Regions from separate parts of the Kitasatospora sp. NPDC018619 genome, predicted to be linked through region 2. Evidence: riboswitches for the same ligand, from Rfam matches in the RefSeq annotation. Region 2 holds a riboswitch; each other region holds the start of a gene.
The links. Region 2 has a riboswitch for cobalamin ahead of ACH5AR_RS18135 (HoxN/HupN/NixA family nickel/cobalt transporter). Riboswitches for the same ligand answer to the same signal wherever they lie in the genome.
Positions count from the first base shown of each region.

Region 1: it holds a riboswitch for cobalamin, as region 2 does, so the genes downstream of both, ACH5AR_RS25870 (ribonucleoside-diphosphate reductase subunit alpha) here and ACH5AR_RS18135 (HoxN/HupN/NixA family nickel/cobalt transporter) in region 2, are expected to answer to the same signal.
Region 3: it holds a riboswitch for cobalamin, as region 2 does, so the genes downstream of both, ACH5AR_RS10605 (ABC transporter substrate-binding protein) here and ACH5AR_RS18135 (HoxN/HupN/NixA family nickel/cobalt transporter) in region 2, are expected to answer to the same signal.

Region 1 covers NZ_JBISAI010000017.1:139,690-146,360, reverse strand. Annotated here, with positions in the region: gene ACH5AR_RS25885 (hypothetical protein) at 1-15, opposite strand, end outside; gene ACH5AR_RS25880 (glycoside hydrolase family 26 protein) at 185-1,639, opposite strand; gene ACH5AR_RS25875 (hypothetical protein) at 1,814-2,695, opposite strand; cobalamin riboswitch at 3,122-3,266, shown strand; gene ACH5AR_RS25870 (ribonucleoside-diphosphate reductase subunit alpha) at 3,457-5,868, shown strand; gene ACH5AR_RS25865 (ribonucleotide-diphosphate reductase subunit beta) at 5,868-6,671, shown strand, end outside.
Region 2 covers NZ_JBISAI010000010.1:164,386-171,056, forward strand. Annotated here, with positions in the region: gene efp (elongation factor P) at 1-154, opposite strand, end outside; gene ACH5AR_RS18120 (M24 family metallopeptidase) at 231-1,337, opposite strand; gene rpmG (50S ribosomal protein L33) at 1,646-1,810, shown strand; gene ACH5AR_RS18130 (type B 50S ribosomal protein L31) at 1,858-2,106, shown strand; gene ACH5AR_RS18135 (HoxN/HupN/NixA family nickel/cobalt transporter) at 2,197-3,312, opposite strand; cobalamin riboswitch at 3,341-3,554, opposite strand; gene ACH5AR_RS18140 (ArsR/SmtB family transcription factor) at 3,636-4,019, shown strand; gene ACH5AR_RS18145 (hypothetical protein) at 4,068-5,762, shown strand; gene ACH5AR_RS18150 (AAA family ATPase) at 5,813-6,671, opposite strand, start outside.
Region 3 covers NZ_JBISAI010000005.1:336,303-342,973, forward strand. Annotated here, with positions in the region: gene ACH5AR_RS10590 ((2Fe-2S) ferredoxin domain-containing protein) at 8-751, opposite strand; gene ACH5AR_RS10595 (ABC transporter ATP-binding protein) at 748-1,566, opposite strand; gene ACH5AR_RS10600 (FecCD family ABC transporter permease) at 1,563-2,705, opposite strand; gene ACH5AR_RS10605 (ABC transporter substrate-binding protein) at 2,702-3,646, opposite strand; cobalamin riboswitch at 3,768-3,973, opposite strand; gene ACH5AR_RS10610 (hypothetical protein) at 4,255-5,415, shown strand; gene ACH5AR_RS10615 (hypothetical protein) at 5,826-6,332, shown strand; gene ACH5AR_RS10620 (response regulator) at 6,317-6,671, opposite strand, start outside.

The sequences.
Region 1 (6,671 bases), on a different contig from region 2:
ACCCGTGCGTGTCATCCCGTATCCCCCGCCCCCTCCGGGCCAGTCCCCGGCCGTTCGCCCGCCCTCGGCTTCGCCGCCACAGGATGCCACACGGCGCAACGGAGCCGGAATTCCACCCGTTCAGCGCAACCGCCCGGTGCGGCCCATCTCACAGCGCGGGTACCGCGGCAGACCTGTCGTCGGCTCACCGCACGTGCAGGCCGCCCCAGTCGACGTTCGCACCGAACGTGCCGGAGCCGCCGGTGAGCGCCAGCGGGCTGCGGTAGGTGGCGGTGACGTCCGCGGCCGAGTTGCGCGGCTGGTCCGGGGACAGGTTGTTCGCGGTGAGCGACTGCCCCCAGACCGTCCAGACCGTCCAGGGCGTGCGCCGCAGGGTCTCCGGCTGGCGGGAGTTGACCGGGACGGCGAAGGACTCGGCGAGCATCCGCGGTTTGCCGTAGCCGGCGAGCCCGTCGTAGTACCGCTTGGTCCACACCTCGCCGGTGCCGATCGGGTGCGCCGGGCTGCCGCTGTAGTCGTCCACCCCGACCACGTCCACGTACTGGGCGCCCGGGTAGTAGTCCCAGGGGTCCACGCCCGGGGCGCCGTCCCAGGAGACCGGCGTCCAGACGAACAGCAGGTTGTGCAGCCCCCTGGTCTCCACCAGGTACCGGTAGGTGATCTTCCACAGCGCCTGGTAGTCGGCGGGCCTCTGGCCGGCCCACCAGAACCGGCGGGAGCAGTCCAGCACGTTCATCTCGTGGTACGGGCGCAGCAGCACCGGCACGTCGCGGGCGGCCAGGTACTCCAGGTGGTCGGCCAGGTAGGACAGGTCGGTGATCAGCGCGCGGTACTCGGCGGTGTCGTGCGCACCGTCCACGACCCGGCCGAACCAGTCGGGGTCCTTGGCCGCGGGCGAGTTCGAACAGAGCACCCGGTCGAAGGACTTGACGTCCGAACCGGGGTAGGGCTGGTGGAAGGACATGCCGACGATCCCGGCGGGGCCGCCGCCGTTGTCGGGGAGCTCGGTGCTGCTGCCGTCGCAGTTCTGCTGCACGCCCGCCGCGCCGTAGCTCCCGTCCTCCGCGCGCGGGTGGCCGTCCCAGACCGCGGCGAGCAGGTCGACGGCGTCGTCGGTGTACTGCCAGCCGGCCCGGCAGGTCGGCCAGCGGCCGGCCGAGTAGGAGCGCGGGTTGCCGACGCCCCAGCCGTTCTGGCCGTAGCCGGGGCCGAGGTCGGTCTCCACGAAGCCGGGCAGCTTGCCGGTGATGTCGGCGGCCTTCCGGTAGTAGTAGCCGACCTGCTTGGTGCCCCGGTAGTCCCCGTACTCGGGGTTGTTGCGCTCGTTGTGCGCCTCGACGTGCTGGCCGATCACCGTGCCGCCGCTCTGCCCGGTGCGGGCCTGGGCCTCCAGGTCGGCGAGGAACTGCTGGACGGCGCGGGCGTTCGGCGAGGCCTGCGGATCCCGGGCGAGCAGGTCCCGGCCCACCTCCGGCGGCAGGGTGCGCCCGGGCAGGCCGACCGACACCGGGACCCTCGGGGGCTGTTCGCCGTCGGCCCGGCCGTCGTGGTCCAGCAGGACGACCGCTCCCGCCGCGACGACGGCCCCGGCCGCGGCCAGGACGGCGGTCTTGCCGCGCAGGGCTCTGGGCAGGGCCACGGACCGCTCCTCCGGTTGCTCGCCGGCGCCGCCCCCCACGGACGCAACCGGAACACACATGCGAAATGACTGTCCCGAGAGCCTGCCACACTCCCCCGGCCCCCGCGAGCGGTCGGCCGGGGCGCCGGGGTGTCACAGCAGGTCAGCCCGCCGGCGGCGGGGCGTCGTCGCCGGTCAGCCCGCCGACGCCGGCGGGGTGCCCTGGACTCCGGGCGCGGCCGAGGAAGCGGCCTTGGCGCGCTTCAGCAGCTGCCCCTTCACGTGCTCGGCGAAGCCGGAGGCCGCCGCGGTCGCCGTGGCGTCCGGGGCGTTGCCGCCCTTCGCCGAGCCCTCGACCGTGAAGTAGCCGTACCGGCCCAGGCTGTTGTGCGTCCCGGTGCAGCCGGCGGCGGCGCAGAAGGCCGGGGAGCCGGCCGCGGGCGCGCCCTTGAGCTGCCCGGCGAAGTTCTTCAGCGCCGTCTCGGCCTGGATGCGGTGGTCGAACACCGCCACCCCGACGGTGACGGCGCTCTCGCCGGAGACGTACGTCGCCCGGAGCACCTGCTGGCACCCCTGGTCGCCGAGGACCTTGCCCAGACCGCCGGTCGTGGAGTTCCCGTCCCAGCAGGGCGAGTCCAGCGTCACGACGGTCCGGTTCCAGGTGGCGCCGTTGATCGTCACCTGGAGCGCGGAGAACAGCGCTCCCGCGTCCTGCGGAGCCGGGTCGGTGGCGGCCTCCCAGATCGGCTTCGACGGGTCGTCCGGCGTGCCGGAGGCGCTCGGGGACGCGACCGGCCCGGTGGTCTTGGCGGCCACCGGGGAGCCGTCGTCCTTCTTGCCCTTGAACAGCAGCACACCGCCGGCGACCAGGCCGCCGACGACGGCGACGGCGGCCACCACGCCGACGGCCTTCAGCCGGCGGCGGCGCTTGGCGTCGGCCTCGTTGCGGTCCGCCAGCGCGTCCCAGTCCGGCTCGACCCGCTGCGGCGGGACCGGCTGGTGGGGCTGCTGCTGGAGGTGCCACTGGGGCTGCCCGACCGGCTGCGGGTGCGGCTGCGGCTGCCCGACCGGTGGCACGGGCTGCGGTGCGGGCGGAACCGGCTGCGGCGGGGGCGGGACCGGCTGCGGCATCGGCGGAACGGGCTGGGCGACCGGCTGCGCCGCCGGCACGACCGGCCCGTAGGAGGCGGGCGGCGGCCCGAAACCCCCGCTCGGCGGCGGTACCGGCCCAGGTACCACCGGCTGCTGATTCTGTGCGCCCCCCGGCCCGGCGGGAGGCGTTCCCTGCGGCCCGTGGCCGGGGACGCCGGTTCCGTCGCTCATGCGCCCAGATCGTAGGGCATCACCGCGACGGCCGGTCCTCCCGGTGACCATTCCGTATCGAAACCAGGACTCCGCCGCCCCGGCCCCGGGCCTTTCGAAGGCCTCCGGGCGCCACGTTCCCGGTACGGCCGGTCATCGCCCCGACACGCGACGCCGTACTACATCTGGGGTCGCTTCAGGGAGACACCACTACATGTATGCTCGCTTCTGCTGTCGATGCAGGGGAACCCGGTGCGAATCCGGGACTGCCCCGCAGCGGTGTGCGGGCGGCTGGAGCAGCCGTACCCCGCGAGTCCGAGTACCTGCCGACGGTGTGCGCCACGGCCCTCCCGCAGAGGCCGCGCCGGCACGAGCAGTACCCCTCCGGGCCTCGCGGGCGGGCCGGGGAGTCACCGTCGCGCGACGCCGTCTGCGTTCGTGCCGTGCTCCCCTGCCCCGATCGGCCCGGTGCCCCCGATCACCGCCGCCGATCGCCGCCAGGAGAGAGCGCCTTGACCACCGCCGCCTCAGCCACCCTGCCCGCCCAGGGCTCCGGTACCGCCTTCACCGACCCGACGGTCTCCGACCCCGGCGGCGCCCTGCTGCGGCTGCTCACCGACCGCAGCTCCGACCTCACCGAGGTCGACCCCGGCCATGTCGCCGCCGCCGCGCTGCGCGGCCGTCACGCCGGCTCGGACTTCGCCGAACTGCGCGGGCTGGCCGTGGACGCCGCCGCGTCGATGATCGCCGAGGACCCCCAGTACTCGAAGCTGGCCGCCCGCCTGCTCGCCCTGGAGATCGTCGACGAGGCGAACAGCCAGGGCTCGGTGTCCTTCTCCGCCTCGATCGCCGTCGGCCACGCCGAGGGCCTGATCGGCGACACCACCGCCGCCTTCGTCGCCAAGCACGCCGCCGCCCTGGACGCGCTGGTCGACACCGAGGGCGACGACCGCTTCGAGTACTTCGGCCTGCGCACCGTGCAGTCCCGCTACCTGCTGCGCCACCCGATCACCCGCAAGGTGATCGAGACCCCGCAGCACTTCCTGCTCCGCGTCGCCTGCGGCCTGGCGGTCGGCGACAGCGAGCAGTCGGTGCGCGAGGTGGCCGAGCTGTACGGCCTGATGAGCCGCCTGGAGTACCTGACCTCCTCTCCGACGCTCTTCAACTCCGGTACCCGCCACCCGCAGATGTCGAGCTGCTACCTGCTCGACTCGCCGCTGGACAACCTGGACTCGATCTACAACCGCTACGCGCAGATCGCCCGGCTGTCCAAGCACGCCGGCGGCATCGGCCTGTCCTACTCGCGCATCCGCTCGCGCGGCAGCCTGATCCGCGGCACCAACGGCAAGTCCAACGGCATCGTGCCGTTCCTGCGCACCCTCGACTCCTCCGTCGCCGCCGTCAACCAGGGCGGCCGCCGCAAGGGCGCGGCCTGCGTCTACCTGGAGACCTGGCACGCCGACATCGAGGAGTTCCTGGAGCTGCGCGACAACACCGGCGAGGAGGCGCGCCGCACCCACAACCTCAACCTGGCGCACTGGATCCCGGACGAGTTCATGCGCCGGGTCAACGCCGACCAGGACTGGTCGCTGTTCTCCCCGGCCGACGTGCCGGAGCTGGTCGACCTGTGGGGCGCCGAGTTCGACGAGGCCTACCGCAAGGCCGAGCTGGCCGGCAAGGCCGTGCGCACCATCCCGGCGCAGACCCTGTACGCCCGCATGATGCGCACCCTGGCGCAGACCGGCAACGGCTGGATGACCTTCAAGGACGCCTCCAACCGCGCCGCCAACCAGACCGCGCTGCCGGGCCGCACCGTGCACTCGTCCAACCTGTGCACGGAGATCCTGGAGGTCACGGACGACTCCGAGACCGCCGTCTGCAACCTGGGCTCGGTCAACCTCGGCGCCCACGTGGCCGCGGGCGCGTCGGCCTCCGACCTCCTCGGCGCGATGGACTGGGAGCGGCTGGACGCCACCGTCCGCACCGCCGTGACGTTCCTCGACCGCGTGGTGGACATCAACTTCTACCCGACCACCGAGGCGGGCACCTCCAACTCCCGCTGGCGGCCGGTGGGCCTGGGCGTGATGGGCCTCCAGGACGTCTTCTTCAAGCTGCGGATCGACTTCGACTCCCCCGAGGCCGCCCGGCTGTCCACCCTCATCGCCGAGCGCATCATGCTCACCGCGTACGAGCGCTCCGCCGACCTGGCCGAGCAGCTCGGCCGCCACGAGGCGTACGGCGAGACCCGCGCCGCGCGCGGCGAGCTGCACATCGACCACTTCCCGTCGGCCGCCCCGCAGTGGGCCGAGAAGTGGGACGCGCTGCGCGCCCGGATCGCCGAGACCGGCCTGCGCAACTCGCTGCTGCTGGCCATCGCGCCGACCGCGACCATCGCGTCCATCGCCGGCGTGTACGAGTGCATCGAGCCGCAGGTGTCCAACCTGTTCAAGCGCGAGACGCTGTCCGGCGAGTTCCTCCAGGTCAACCCGTACCTGGTGCGCGAGCTCAAGGAGCTCGGCGTCTGGGACCAGCAGACCCGCGACGCGCTGCGCGACGCCAACGGCTCGGTGCAGGAGCTGAACTGGCTGCCGGCCGACGTGCGGTCGCTGTACCGGACGGCCTGGGAGCTGCCGCAGCGCGCGCTGATCGACCTGGCCGCGGCGCGGATGCCGTACCTGGACCAGAGCCAGTCCCTGAACCTGTTCATGGCGGCGCCGACCATCGGCAAGCTCAGCTCGATGTACGCCTACGCGTGGAAGGTCGGTCTCAAGACCACCTACTACCTGCGTTCGCGCCCGGCCACCCGCATCGCCCAGGCCGCCTCCGGCACCGCGCGCACGGCGGCGCCGGCGCCCGTGCCCGTGAACACCCCCGCCCTCACCCCGGAGCAGGAGGCCGCCATCGCCTGCTCCCTGGAGAACCCCGAGTCCTGCGAGGCCTGCCAGTAATGTCCCAGTCCGAAGACCGCAAGATGCTGCTCGACCCCGGCTTCGAGCTGACCCTGCGTCCGATGCGCTACCCGTCGTTCTACGACCGGTACCGGGACGCGATCAAGAACACCTGGACCGTGGAGGAGGTGGACCTGCACTCGGACGTCGCCGACCTGGCGAAGCTCAACGAGGGCGAGCGCCACCTCATCGGGCGACTGGTCGCGTTCTTCGCGACCGGCGACTCGATCGTCTCCAACAACGTGGTGCTGAGCCTCTACAAGCACATCAACTCCCCGGAGGCGCGGCTCTACCTGTCGCGCCAGCTCTTCGAGGAGGCCGTGCACGTCCAGTTCTACCTGACGCTGCTGGACACCTACCTGCCCGACCCGGAGGACCGCGCGGCCGCGTTCGCGGCGGTGGAGAACATCCCCTCCATCGCGCAGAAGGCCAAGTTCTGCTTCAAGTACATGAACGCGGTCGACCACATCGACTCGCTCCGGACGAAGGAGGACAGGCGGGCGTTCCTGCTCAACCTGATCTGCTTCGCGGCGTGTGTGGAAGGGCTGTTCTTCTACGGCGCGTTCGCCTACGTGTACTGGTTCCGGAGCCGTGGCCTGCTGCACGGTCTGGCGACCGGCACCAACTGGGTCTTCCGCGACGAGTCCATGCACATGGACTTCGCGATGTCGGTCGTGGACACGGTGCGCGAGGAGGAGCCCGACCTCTTCGACGACGAGATGGCCAAGCAGGTCACGGAGATGCTGGAGGAGGCCGTCGAGGCCGAGCTCCAGTTCGCCCAGGACCTGTGCGGCGACGGTCTC
Region 2 (6,671 bases):
CGACGACCTTGCCGGTCAGGACCTCCTTGAGCTTGGTACGCACGAAGGCCGGGCCCTTGCCGGGCTTGACGTGCTGGAACTCGACGACGGACCAGAGCTTGCCGCCCTCCAGCTTGAGGACCATGCCGTTCTTGAGATCGTTCGTGGAAGCCACGGGCGCACTTACTCCTGGATATAGCTGTCAAGGAACCAAGGGGTGCGTCCTGCCGTCCGCGGCCCGGGGGCCGCGGTCACAGGGCGAGGAGCTCCTTGGTGGTGATGGTGAGCAGCTCGGGCCCGCCCTCCTCGAGGGGGCGCACGACGAGCGTGTCCTCGATCCGGACGCCGCCCCTGCCCGGGAGGTGGACCCCAGGGCCGACGGTGACCGGCACGCGGCTGTCCAGTTTACCCATGTCCGCAGGACCGAGGCGCGGGGCCTCCCGGATCTCCAGCCCGATGCCGTGGCCCACCGGGTGCGGGGAGGCCTCGGTGTGGCCCGCCGCCTCCAGGACCTGCCGGGCGGCCCGGTCGGGCACGCACTGCTCCACCCCCGGCCCGAGCGCCTCCCGGCCGGCCCGCTGGGCGCGGAACACCAGCCGGTGCAGCTCCACCTGCCAGGGCGCGGGCGCGGCACCGATCACGAAGGTGCGGGCGGTGGAGACGCCGTAGCCGCGGTACTGGGCGCCCATCACCACGGTCAGGAAGTCGCCCTCCTCCACCCGGCGGTCGGTCGGCTGGTGGGCGGCCTGGCCGGAGTGGCTGCCGGTTCCGACCGAGACCGGGAAGGCGGCCCGGTCGGCGCCGTGGTCGATCATCCGGCGCTCCAGCTCCATCGCCAGGTGCCGCTCGGTGCGGCCGACCAGGATCGACTCCAGCAGCTCGCCGAGCGCCTGGTCGGCGATCTCGGCGGCGATCCGCAGGTCGGCGATCTCGTGCTCGTCCTTGACCACCCGCAGCCGCTCGACCGTCGGGCCGAGGTCCACCAGCCGGGCCCCCTCGGTCAGGCCCCCCACCGCCCGGTGCCGGCTCACGGTCAGGTCGTGCTCCTCCACCGCCAGGCCCGACACCCCGGCCCGCGCGGCGACGACCGCGGCGGCCAGCGCGGTGTCCGAGCCGGCCGCCACCGGCAGCCGGGCGACGTCCGGGGCGATCAGGTGCTCCCCGGAGTCGTCCGGCGGGAGGTCGTCCGGCAGCGCCAGCAGCGCCCGCTCCCTGGTCAGCAACAGGCTCGCCCCGCAGGGCGCGCAGCCCGTCAGGTACCGCACGTTCGCCGCGCGGGTGATCAGCGCCGCATCGGCCCCGGCCGCACTGCAGTGCTCCCTCACCCGCTCCCGCCGCCCCGCGTACGCATCCGCCATGCGTCGAGCCTACGAACCCCCGGCCCGAAGCGCCCGCCGAGCACCCCCGTCAGAACCCCCGGTGCCCCCTGCGCGCCCCCCGCGCGACCGCGCCGTCCCCCTCCGGCACGCGCCGGGCCTCCCGCTCCCCCGGCCGCCGGAGCCGGGGGTGGGCCCCGGCGCGTGCGCCGCAGCGCGCGGGACGGCGGACGCGCCCCGCGGCCGGGAATGGGCGGAGCGGGGCCCGCGCTAGGTCAGATGAAAACGACTTCCATTTCGATGTAGAGTCCCGTCCCAGCACGCGACCCCGACCCCAGGAAGGACGCCCGATGGCCCGCAGCGAGCTGCGCCCGGTGATCAAGCTCCGCTCCACCGCCGGCACCGGCTTCACCTACGTGACCCGCAAGAACCGCCGCAACGCCCCGGACCGGATGGTCCTGCGCAAGTACGACCCGGTCGCCGGCCGGCACGTCGACTTCCGCGAGGAGCGCTGAGCCCCGGCCGCTCCGGCCCCCGCAGCCCGATCCGAGAGGAGCCCCTCATGAAGCCCGGAATCCACCCCGACTACCGCCCCGTCGTCTTCCGCGACAAGGTCGGCGGCCTCGCCTTCCTCACCCGCTCGACCGTCACCGGCGACCGCACCGTCGAGTGGGAGGACGGCCACACCTACCCGGTGGTCGACGTCGAGATCTCCTCGGCGAGCCACCCCTTCTACACCGGCCAGTCCCGGGTGCTGGACACCGCCGGACGGGTCGAGCAGTTCCGCCGCCGCTACGGCGACCGGCACTGACACCGCGGGACGGCGACCGCGCCCGCCCGGTTCCGGGCGGGCGCGGTCCCGGGTTCCGCCGTCCGCCGTGCGGACCGGCGGCCGCCCGGGTCACCGGCCCCCGGGCGTCCAGCGCTGCTCGACCCGGGCGAGCTTCCAGTACCCGACCGCGATCGCCCAGACCACCACGAACAGCCCGGCGATGGCGTAGCCGACGTTGTCCAGCGAGATGTCCGCGACGAACCCGGTGACCGGGTCGCTCAGGTCGAGCTTCTCGTGCAGCACCCCGACCAGCTCGATGGTGCCGATGACGAAGGCCACCGCGATCGACAGGCCGGTGATGGTCAGGTTGTAGTAGACCTTCCGGACCGGGTTGGCGAAGGCCCACTGGTACGCGACGTTCATGAACGTCCCGTCCAGGGTGTCGAACAGGCTCATCCCGGCCGCGAACAGCAGCGGCAGGCAGACGATCGCGTACCAGGGCAGCCCCGAGGCCGCGCCCGAGCCGGCCATCACCATCAGGGTGACCTCGGTCGCGGTGTCGAAGCCCAGCCCCAGCACCATGCCCACCGGGAACATCTGGCCCGGCCGGGTGATCGAGCGGGTCGCCCGGTTCAGCACCCGGGCCATGAAGCCGCGCGAGTCGAGGTGCGCCTCCAGCTCCTTCTCGTCGAACCGCCCGGCCCGCATCGAGCGGAACACCCTGAGGATGCCGAGCAGCGCCGCCAGGTTGAGCGCGCCGATCAGGTAGAGGAAGACCCCGGAGGTGGTCGTGCCGACCACGCCCAGCCACTTGTGGGTGGTCGACTCGTCGTCCATCAGGGTGTTCGCCAGCTGCGCGCCGCCCGCCACCAGGGCGGCCATCAGCACCACCATCGAGGAGTGCCCGAGGGCGAACCAGAAGCCCACCGAGACCGGCCGCCTGCCGTCCGCCATCAGCTTGCGGGTGGTGTTGTCGATCACCGCGATGTGGTCGGCGTCGAAGGCGTGCCGCATGCCGAGGGTGTACGCGGTGACGCCCAGGCCCACCCCGAAGACCTGGGTGCCGACGGCGTACCGCTCGGGTGCGACCAGGAAGACCAGCGTGCCGAAGGCCACGACGTGCATGGCGGCGATCACGGCCATCAGCCCGGCCGTGCGGACGGTGTCCTCGCGCCGCCACCTGAAGGCGGGCAGCACGGAAGGGGCCGCCTGCGGACCGGCGGCAACGGTTTCGGGCAGGGTCATCTGCGTCACGCTCCAGCACCTCGTGGAAAACCTCGTGAGATGCCGTGGCCGGTCTCCTGGCTGACGGGACGCCCGTACCCGCCTTCCCAGGCGCGCGAGGCGCCCAGTGGCTCCGTGGGTACGGACGACGTTCCCCCGCGGACGGGGGAACGACCCGATCACAGTGGCGAGGGCCGCTCCGGGCTGGGACCCCTGAGGGTCCGTCACCGGTCTTCCCGAGCACCACGGCGGGCAACACCGTAGGGGCCCGTCCCCACGGGTGCAAGGCTGCGCACCTGCGCAGGTGTCCAGGATCACAGGCCGCCGCCTGCGAGAATCTCCGCATGCATCTCGTACCGGCCGACCGCGCGGGCCACCGCACCATCGACGGACACCGGGTCTGCGAGGCCATCGCCGCGATCGGCGATCCCGCGCACGTCCGGTCCTGGTCCGAGCGGTTCTCCCTGCTCGCCGACCCCGGGCGGCTCGCCCTGCTGCTCGCCCTCCACCGGGCCGGCCCCCTCGCCGTCAGCGACCTCGCGGTCGCCGCCGGCATGCGCGACCCCGCCGTCTCCCAGGCCCTGCGGCTGCTCCGCACGGCCGGCGTGGTCACCGGTGACCGGGACGGACGAGTGGTGCGCTACCGGCTCGTGGACGAGGCCATGCGCCCCCTCCTCGACGAGTGTGCCGCCGCCGAGCACCACGAGCCCTCCGCCGCCGCGGGCTGACCCGCCGAAACCCCGGCCGGGAGCGCGGCCGGCCGTTACGATCATGGTGTGCTGAACCGCCTCCGCCGCAGGCCTCGGCCGTGGCCCGACGACTCGCGTTGGGACACCCGGCCGGTCAGGGCACGCGTCCTGGCCGTCACCCGCACACTCACCTCGGCGACCCGCGTGCTCGACGTGCTCGCCCTCCTGCGCGGCCAGGACGGCATCAGGTTCTACGTCACCGTCAATCCCGGTTCGGCGTTCGCCTCCGGGCTCGACGACCACCTCCACGCGATCCCCGGCAACGTCACCGTCATGCCCTGGGACGAGGCCGTCCAGCACGAGTTCGACCTGGCGGTCGCCTGCTCGGTCCACGCGTCCATGCACCGGTTGCGCGCGCCGCTCGTCGTCCTCCCGCACGGCGCCGGCTACAACCGCCTGGTGGCCGAGTCCACCGGGGACGCGGTGAGCGCCGCAGGCCTGTCCCGGAAGGAGCTCACCCACCGCGGGCGGGTCTTCCCCGCCGTCATCGGCGTCACCCACCCGGAGCAGTGCGACCGCCTCGCGGGCGTCCTGCCCGAGGCCCTGCCGCGCACCCGCGAAGTCGGCGACCTCTGCTTCGACCGGATGCTCGACAGCGCCGACGCACGGGACCGCTACCGCCGGCGGCTGGGCGCCGTCGACAAGCGGCGGCTCGTGGTGGTCAACTCCACCTGGAGCAAGCACTCGCTGCTCGCCCGGGCGCTCGACCTGCCGATCCGACTGGTCGGCCAGCTCCCCTGCGACGAGTACACCGTCGCCGTCATCCTGCACCCCAACATCTGGGAGAAGCACGACCCGCAGGCCCTGCTGGCCGAGGCCACCCGCTCCGGCCTGCGGCTCATCCCGCCGCACCGCGGCTGGCAGGCCACCGTGGTGGCGGCCGACTACATGATCGGCGACCACGGCTCGGTCTCCTTCTACGGCGCCGCACTGGAACGCCCGACCGTCCTCGTCGCCACCGGCGCCGGCGAGCTGGACCCGCGATCCCCCACCTACGCCTTCGGTCAGGCCGCGCCGGTGCTCGACCCGGACGGCGACCTCCTCGCCCAACTCGACAAGGTGCTGGCGTCCCACGACCCCGACGCCCTCCGTCCGATCACCGACCTCTCGCTCGGCATGCGCGGCCGGGCCGCCCAGGTGCTGACGGACATCCTGTACGACTTCCTGACCGGCGTGGACCGACCGGTCCGGGCCCCGGTCCTGCCGCCCTTCCCCGACCCCGTCCCGCTGCCCTTCGGGGCGCCCACGAGCTACGACGTGGAGGGCGAGTGCGACGGCACCGAGGTGAGCGTCCGCCGGTACCCGATCGTCGATCCGCAGCGCCACCGGCCCCGCGGACTCTACGCCGTGAGCGCGGAGGAACCCGTCTGGGACCTGAAGTCCGCGGCGGAGGCACTGGCCCGCACCACCGTCGACGCCGAGCGGCCCGCCGAGGACTGGCTCGCCGACACCGCCGCCGACCGCCCCGGAGCCACCGTGCTGGTGGCGGCCCTCGGCGACTCCCGCCACCTGGTCCGGCTGCCCGCCGGCCTGCTCCTGGAGGCGCACGCCGTGCGCCCCTGGGGCGGTGTCAAGCCGCCCCTCGACCCGCTCCTCCTCGGCGCGGCGCTCGCCCTGTGGCTCGCCGAGGGCGGGGCTCCGACCGGACTGCCCGACCACGGCCTCACCATCCGCACCGGAGGCCACCGCGTCGCGGTGGCCTTCACGGCACGGCCCGGCTAGGGCGTGTCTGACAATTCGCCGCGCACCCGGCGAGAATTGTCAGACACGCCCTAGTCCAGCTCCGCGATCCGCGCACGGCTGCGAGCGGCCAGGTCGTCGTCCCCGGTCTCCTCCGCCAGTGCCAGCAGCAGGCGGTGGGCCTCCCGTTCCTTGGCCCGCTGCCCGAGCTCCGACGCCCGCTCGACGCACACGCGGGCCCAGCCGGTCGCGGCCTGCGGCTCACCCAGCGCCCGGTGGGCCCGGGCGCGGACGAGCGGCAGCCGCATCAGCATCGGCGCATCGGCCGTGCGCTCGGCGAGGGACGTCGCCTCCTCCAGCACGTCGACCGCCTCCGCCGCCCGTCGGGCCTCGACCAGGGCCTGCGCGATGTTGTAGCTCTGCACGACCACGCCGTGGTCGTCGCCCGCGTTGGCCTCCCGTGCCAGCCCGAACCGCTCCACGGCACGCTCCGGCCGGCCCGCCGCCAGGCAGAGCAGGCCGTCGGTCTCGTACAGCACCCCGCTCAGCCGGGGCTCCTCGACCAACGGCAGGAGCTCCGTCGCCATCGCCACCTGCTCGGCCGCGCTCGCGTACTCCTTCAGTTCGTAGTACGCCCGGGCCAGCTGGTTGCGCATCCGGATGACCGCGTCCGGCCGGTTGTCCCACTGCGCGGCCTCCACGCCCAGCCGGTGGGTCTCGATCCAGTCCCCGTAGTTCTTGTCGCTGTGGTAGAGGGCCCACAGCGACTCGCACAGCCTCCACACCTCCCCGTGCCACCCCTGCTCGGCCACCACCCGCACCAGCTCGCGCAGGTCGGCCCGTTCGGCCCGGAGCCACTGCAAGGCCTCGGCCTTCCCGGCGAAGCCGGGCATCCCCCGGCCGTCCGGCTCCTGGATGCGGAACCGGTCGCCCAGCACCAGGGTGTCCGCC
Region 3 (6,671 bases), on a different contig from region 2:
GCGGGCGTCAGGAGTGGGGGTCGGCGGGGCGGGGGGTGTGGTGGCGGGGGAGCCGGTGGGAGGTGAGCGGGCGGCCGGCGGTGAGGTGTTCGGTGACGATGCGGCGGGCGGCGGCCGGGTCGATCCTGCCGTACCAGACGTCGTCCGGCTGCACGGCGGCGACGGGGGCCTGGTTGCAGGGGAACAGGCAGCCCGTCTGGGTGACGAGCACGTCGTCGTCGCCGAGGCCGCGGTCGGCCAGCTCCCCTACCAGGGCGCGGAGGCCCTCCTCCGCGCCCAGGGCCGCGCACCGCGGGCCGCGGCACACCAGGACCTGGTGGCGGTGGCCGGGGACCTCCTCCCAGGCCGCGGAGGTGAGGCCGGGCTCCTCGCCGGTGACGGGCCTGGTCACGGCGGCCACCGCGGCGACGGCCGCCGGCGAGTCGGCGAGGCGGGTCGCGACGAGGAGCTCGGGGCGGTGACCCCCGCGCTCGCGCCACCAGTGGGCGGCGATCCGCCGCAGCCAGGACTGGCCCGGGCCGCAGGCCGCGAGGCGGACGCCGACCAGGACCACGGTCCCGGCGCCCGCGTCGGCCAGCCTGGTCAGCTCGGCCGACAGCGAAGGGTCCGCCAGCTGGAGGAAGGCGAGCGAGGCCCGGTGCGCCGCCGCCGCGCGGAGGAGTTCGTCGCGGCGGACGGCCTCCGCGATCGACATGCCGACCAGGAGCGTGGCCTCGCGGCGGGCGGGGGGATCCGGGACGGGGGCGGTCATGGCGTCGTCCTTTCCTGGAGCAGTCCGTTCCACCGGATGTGCGGCCGGTCGTGCCGCGGGTGCCGTTCCACGGTGGCGTCGACGCCGTAGACCCGGGCGATCAGGGGCGCGGTGAGCACCTCGGAGCTCGGCCCGTGGGCGACCAGGCGGCCGTCGAGCAGGACGGCGACCTCCTCGCAGTAGGCGGCGGCGAGTTCGAGGTCGTGCAGCGCGGCGACCGTGGTGATGCCCAGCCCGCGCACGGTGTCGAGGAAGCCGAGCTGGTGGCGCAGGTCGAGGTGGTTGGTGGGCTCGTCGAGCAGGAGCACACCGGGCTCCTGCACCAGGGCCCGCGCGAGCTGGACCCGCTGCCGCTCGCCGCCCGACAGCGTCGGCCAGGAGCGGTCGAGCAGGTGGCCGACGTCGGCTGCGGCGACGGCACCGGCGACCACCGACCGCTCGTGGGCCCCGGCCGCGGAGTCCGTCGGGACGGGCCAGCGGCCGCGGTGCGGCGTGCGGCCCAGCTCGACGACCTGGCGGGCCGTCAGCGCCAGCCGGGTGTCGGCCTGCTGCTCCATGAAGGCCACCTGCCGCGCCCGCCGGCGGGCGGTGAGCGCGTGGAGGTCCGCTCCGTCCAGGAGGACCCGCCCCGCGCTCGGCCGGGTCAGCCCGGCGGCCGCGCGCAGCAGGGTGGTCTTGCCGGCGCCGTTGGGCCCGAGCAGGCCGGTGACCCGGCCGGGGCGGAACGTGAGCGAGACCGCGTCCAGCAGCGTGGCCGTGCCGGCCCGCACACCGAGCTCCTCCGCGCGCAGCTCGACGGGGGGCGTCCGCGTCACCGTGCGCTCCCCTCGGCCCGCCCCTGGCGCCACAGCAGCCAGGCGAAGAAGGGCGCTCCGAGCCCGGCCGTGACGACGCCGACCGGGATCTCCCGGTCGGCCAGGACCGAGCGCGCCAGGATGTCGCTGCCCACCAGCAGGGAGGCGCCCAGCAGGGCCGAGACGGGCAGCAGCAGGGCGTGCCGCGGGCCGCAGACCAGCCGGACGACGTGCGGGACGACCAGGCCGAGGAACCCGATGACACCGGTGTGGGCGACCAGGCACGCGGTCACCAGCGCGGCGGTGGCGATCAGCACCCAGCGGGTGCGCTCGACGTGGACGCCGAGGGAGCGGGCGGCCGTCTCCCCGAAGGCGAAGGCGTCCAGGTCGCGGGCCGAGGCGGCCAGCACCGTGACACCGGCCAGCGCGACCGCGACCAGGAAGACGGCGGTGGGCCAGCGCACGCCGGCGACCGAGCCCAGCGTCCACTCCATGACCCCGCGCGCGGCGTCGCGGTCCCCGAGGACCAGCACGACGAAGGAGGTGTACGCCCCGCAGGCCTGACCCACCGCGATGCCGGCGAGCACCGTCCGGGCGGTCGGCAGCGACCGGCCGCGGGCACCGGCCAGCACCAGGACGACGACGGCGGCGAGCAGCGCACCGGCGAAGGCCGCCGTCGAGACCGCGCCGGTGCCCACGGCGCCGGACACGCCGACGCCGAGGACGATCACGGTGACCGCCCCGGCGGCCGCGCCGTCCGAGATCCCGAGCAGGAAGGGATCGGCCAGGTCGTTCCCGGTCAGCGTCTGCAGCACCGCACCGCAGACCGCGAGGCCGGCGCCGGTGGCCGCCGCGCCCAGGACCCGGGGCAGCCGCAACTGCCAGACGATCCGGTCGTCCAGCAGGGTGACCTGCGGGTCGCCCAGGCCGAGGCGGCGCGCCACGACGTCGATCACCGTCCGGACGGGTTCGGGGTGCGAGCCCACGGTGAGGCCGAGGAGCACGGTGGCCAGCAGCAGGGCCGCCCCGACGGCCAGGGCCGCCGTCGCGCGGCCCGGACCGCGGCGCCGCAGGCCCGGACCGGGAGGCCGTGGCGCAGGGTCGGGAGGCCGCAGGCCCGGACCACGGGAGCGCAGGGCCGGGCGGGGTGCGGCGGTCATGAGGCCGGCCGCAGTCGGCCGAGCCCCGCGGACACCCGGGCGGCTCCATCGGCGAGCAGCACGCCCGGGGTCGACTCCGAGAACGGCACCACCACGAAGGCCTTGCGCCGCACGGCGGTGAGCCCGCTCAGCACCGGGTCGTGCTCCAGGTACTCGATCTTGGACTGGGCGGTGTCCCAGCCGGCGTCCGCGAGCACGATCGCGTCCGGGTCCGCCGCGACGACCTTCTCCCAGCTCACGTTCTGCCAGCCGCCCGGCAGGTCCCCGAAGACGTTGCGGGCCCCCACGGCGTCGAGCACGAGCTGCGGGCCGCCGTGGCCCGCGCCGACGAACGGCGCCCTGGTGTCCGAGTCGAACCACAGGACCTTCAGGCCCCTGCCCGCGGCCGTCGCCGTGAGCCCGGCCAGCTGCTGCTCCTGCTCCCGCCGGATCGCGGCGGCCCGCTCCGGGACTCCGAAGGCCCGGGCGACGTCGTCCAGTTCGCCCCACACCGCCGACCAGGTCGTCGGTGGCACCAGGCTTCTGTCCGAGCAGCCGAACGGGGACAGGTAGGACGCGATGCCCTGGCCGCGCAGCTCCTCACGGGTGCCCGCGACCTTGCCGGTGAACGCGCTGGAGTAGGAGGCGTACAGGAAGTCGGGGCGGGCCGCGAGGAGCTTCTCCTTCGTCGGGTAGTCCCTGGAGAGCACCGGGACGGAGTCGTAGGCCGCCTGCCACTTCTCCGGGACGGCGTCGTCGAGGTAGGCGGTGCCGGCCATGCGGGCCTCCAGCCCGAGGGCCAGCGCCACCTCCGTCGCCCCCTGGTTGAGCGTCACCAGCCGGTCGGGCGGCGCGCCGACCGTCACGGTCGTCCCGCAGTTGTCCAGGCTGACCGGCGCGGCACCGCCCGTCGGCCCGCCGGACGCGAGGGGCGCGGGGGCGCCCGCACAGGCTCCGAGCACACCGGTGAGCAGGAGGACCGCGAGCGCCCGGCCGGCCCGTACCGGACCTCCGGGGCGAACGGTGCACAGGGGTGGAAACGGGTACGGCAGAGCGCTGGGCACGTGTTCTCCAAGACCCTCGTGGAACATGGCGCGCCGTGGCCGGTCTCCTGGCTTCCGCATCGACGCGCCGCGACCGACCTTCCCGGGCGGCTGTTCCAGCCCGCCCAGTGGCCCTGACCGCTGGGGGAGCCGGTCAGCGAGGGCCGCGGTACTCCGCGGCAACAGTGGCGAGGGCCGCACCGGACTCCGACCGGTTTCCCGAACACCACGGCGATCGAAAGGTACCAGGCGCGGTCAGGACCGGTACCGGCCACCTGGTGGGGGCGACCGGTCGGACGCTGCGCCGGTCGGCGGCGGGACGGCCGGGGCCCGGTGCCCGCCGGGTGGTCGGGGCCGGGTGGGTCCGGGGGCGGAGCCGTCGGATCGGGGCGCGCGGGCGGGCCGGTCGGGCGATGCGGGCCGGGGCTTGCCAACTCCTGCCGCCGGAGCCGGAGTTCGAGGGGATCCGGGTCGCCGACCGGGCGGGGGTATGGAGAAAATATAGCGGCGGGCGGTGGTGTCGGGGCATGAATCGACACACGAGTATCAACCGCGCCCTGGCCACCACGGCGGTGGCGCTCGGAGCCGCGCTGTCCCTGGGTGTCGGGCCGGCGGTGGCCGCGACGGACGCCTCGGGGTGGGGCCAGCTGCCCCTGGCGCCCAAGGGGAGCATCACGAAGATGGCCGCGGTCGGCACCGACACGGTGTTCGCGAGCACCCAGTGGGACTGCTCGATGTCCGGCGAGTCGTGGACCTGCGGGCAGACGTGGCAGCTGAAGGGCACCACCTGGAGCCAGTTCAAGCTTCCCGCCCAGCTGTCCGGTACGCCCACCGTCGCCGGGACGGGCGCGGGCGACACCTGGTTCCTCGGGTCGGGGACGGCCGCGCAGGCCTTCCACTGGGACGGGACGGCCTGGGTCGACCGCAGCCCCAGCCCGGCGGTGGCGGGCTACGACGCCCGGGACGCGGTGGCGCTGTCGGCCACCAGCGCGTGGTCCGTCGGAACCACCACCACCAACTACGACCACCGCACCGACACGGCCACCGTGGGCCGGTGGAACGGGACCAGGTGGACGGTCAGCAAGCTGCCGGCGCCGACCGGGAGGACCACCACCCTCAACTCGGTGTCGGCCGCGGCGGAGAACGACGTCTGGGCCTCCGGCGAGCAGTGCAGGGACACCGGCAACGACCGCTGCCAGCCCTACCTGGCGCACTGGGACGGCACCGCGTGGTCGCAGGTGGCCGTGCCGGACTCCTCGCCGCGGAGCCTGACGAACACCCGGGTGGTCAGCCGCGGCGGCGAGGTCTTCGTCGGCGGCCGGGAGACCGACCTGACCACCCGGACCCAGCCGGACCGCATCGTGGCCCTGCACTGGGACGGCGCGGCCTGGACCAGGAGCGTCCTGCCGGTGACCGTCTCGGCCGACGGCTGGTACAGCTACCTCAACGGGCTCGTGTACCGCGGCACCGAGGTGTTCGCGGCCGTCTCGCACACCGCGAACGAGGGGGTGCTGCGCTGGAACGGCCAGGCCTGGGAGCCGTACGCCGGTCCGCTGACGACGACGCCGACCGTCACCGCGCTGGTCCCCACCGTCGACGGGCGGGTGCTCGCCGCCGGGAACGGGACCGACGCGAGCGGTGCCCACGACTTCCTGTCGTACCTGCCCGCCACCGCGCCGGTGAAGTGAGCCGGAAGGCCCGGAAGGGCTGATCCCGGCGGAGGACCGGGCCGGGGGGGGCCCCCCCCCCGGGGGGGGCCCCCCCCCCCCCCCCGCCCCCCCCCCCCCCCCCGCCGGGGGGGGGGGCGGCCCCCCCCCCCCCCCCCCCCCCGCCCCCCCCCGGCGGCGCTCAGGCCCGCGCCCCGGCCGCCGGGGGGGCCGCCCGGGGGGGGGGGGGGGGGGCCCCCCCCCCCCGGGGGGGCCCCCCCGGCCCGTCCGTCCGGAGCCCGCGCCCGGGCGGGCGGGTTCGGCCGGATCACGGCCCCGCCCGACCCGCGGCCCGACCCGCGGCCCGGGCGCCGCCCCGCCGACGCACCCCGCGCGCGCGGCGCGAGGAGCAGGCCGACATGATGACCCGACAGACCTACCGAAGGACGGACATGCCCTCGCAAGAGAAGCCGACGCCCGGGCGGCGGACGGCGACCGTACTGCTCTGCTGCGCAGCCGCGTTGATCCCCTGGATCGTCTACCTCGCCGTCACCATGGGCGCGGGCGAGTACACGGTGCGGCGCTGGGGCGTGGCCTGGGTGGGGCTGGACGTGGCCGAGGTGCTCGGGCTGGTGGCGGTCGCGCTGCTGGCCCGGCGGCGCGACGTGCGGACCTCCCCGGTGGCCGCCGTGACCGGCACGCTCTTCCTGGTGGACGTCTGGTTCGACACCGTGACCTCGCACCAGGGCATGGACTACGTGGAGTCGCTCTCCTTCGCCTGGCTGACGGCCGGGCCGCTCGGCGTGTTCCTCTCCGTGACGGCCTGGCGCTCGCTCGGGTGGGCCGCGCCGCAGGGCGCCCCGCAGGACGACGCCGTCCGGAGCGCCGCGCCGCGGGCCGCCGCGCCCCAGGCCGCCGCCGGGGCCGGCGGTCCGGACGGCGATCAGCCCCGCAGGTAGGCGAGGACGGCGAGCACCCGGCGGTGGCTCTCCTCCGCCGGGGGCAGGTCGAGCTTCATCAGGATGTTGCCGATGTGCTTGCCCACCGCTGCGTCGCTGACCACCAGCGAGCGGGCGATGGCCGCGTTCGACTGGCCCTCCGCGACCAGGGCCAGCACCTCGCGCTCGCGCGCCGTGAGCCGCTCCAGCGGGTCGCGGCGGTGCCGCAGCAGCTGGCGGACGACCTCCGGGTCGACCACCGTGCCGCCCTCGGCGACCCGGTGGAGGGCGCCGATGAACTCGTCCAGGTCGCCGATCCGCTCCTTGAGCAGGTAGCCGACCGCCGCGCCGTCCGCCGAG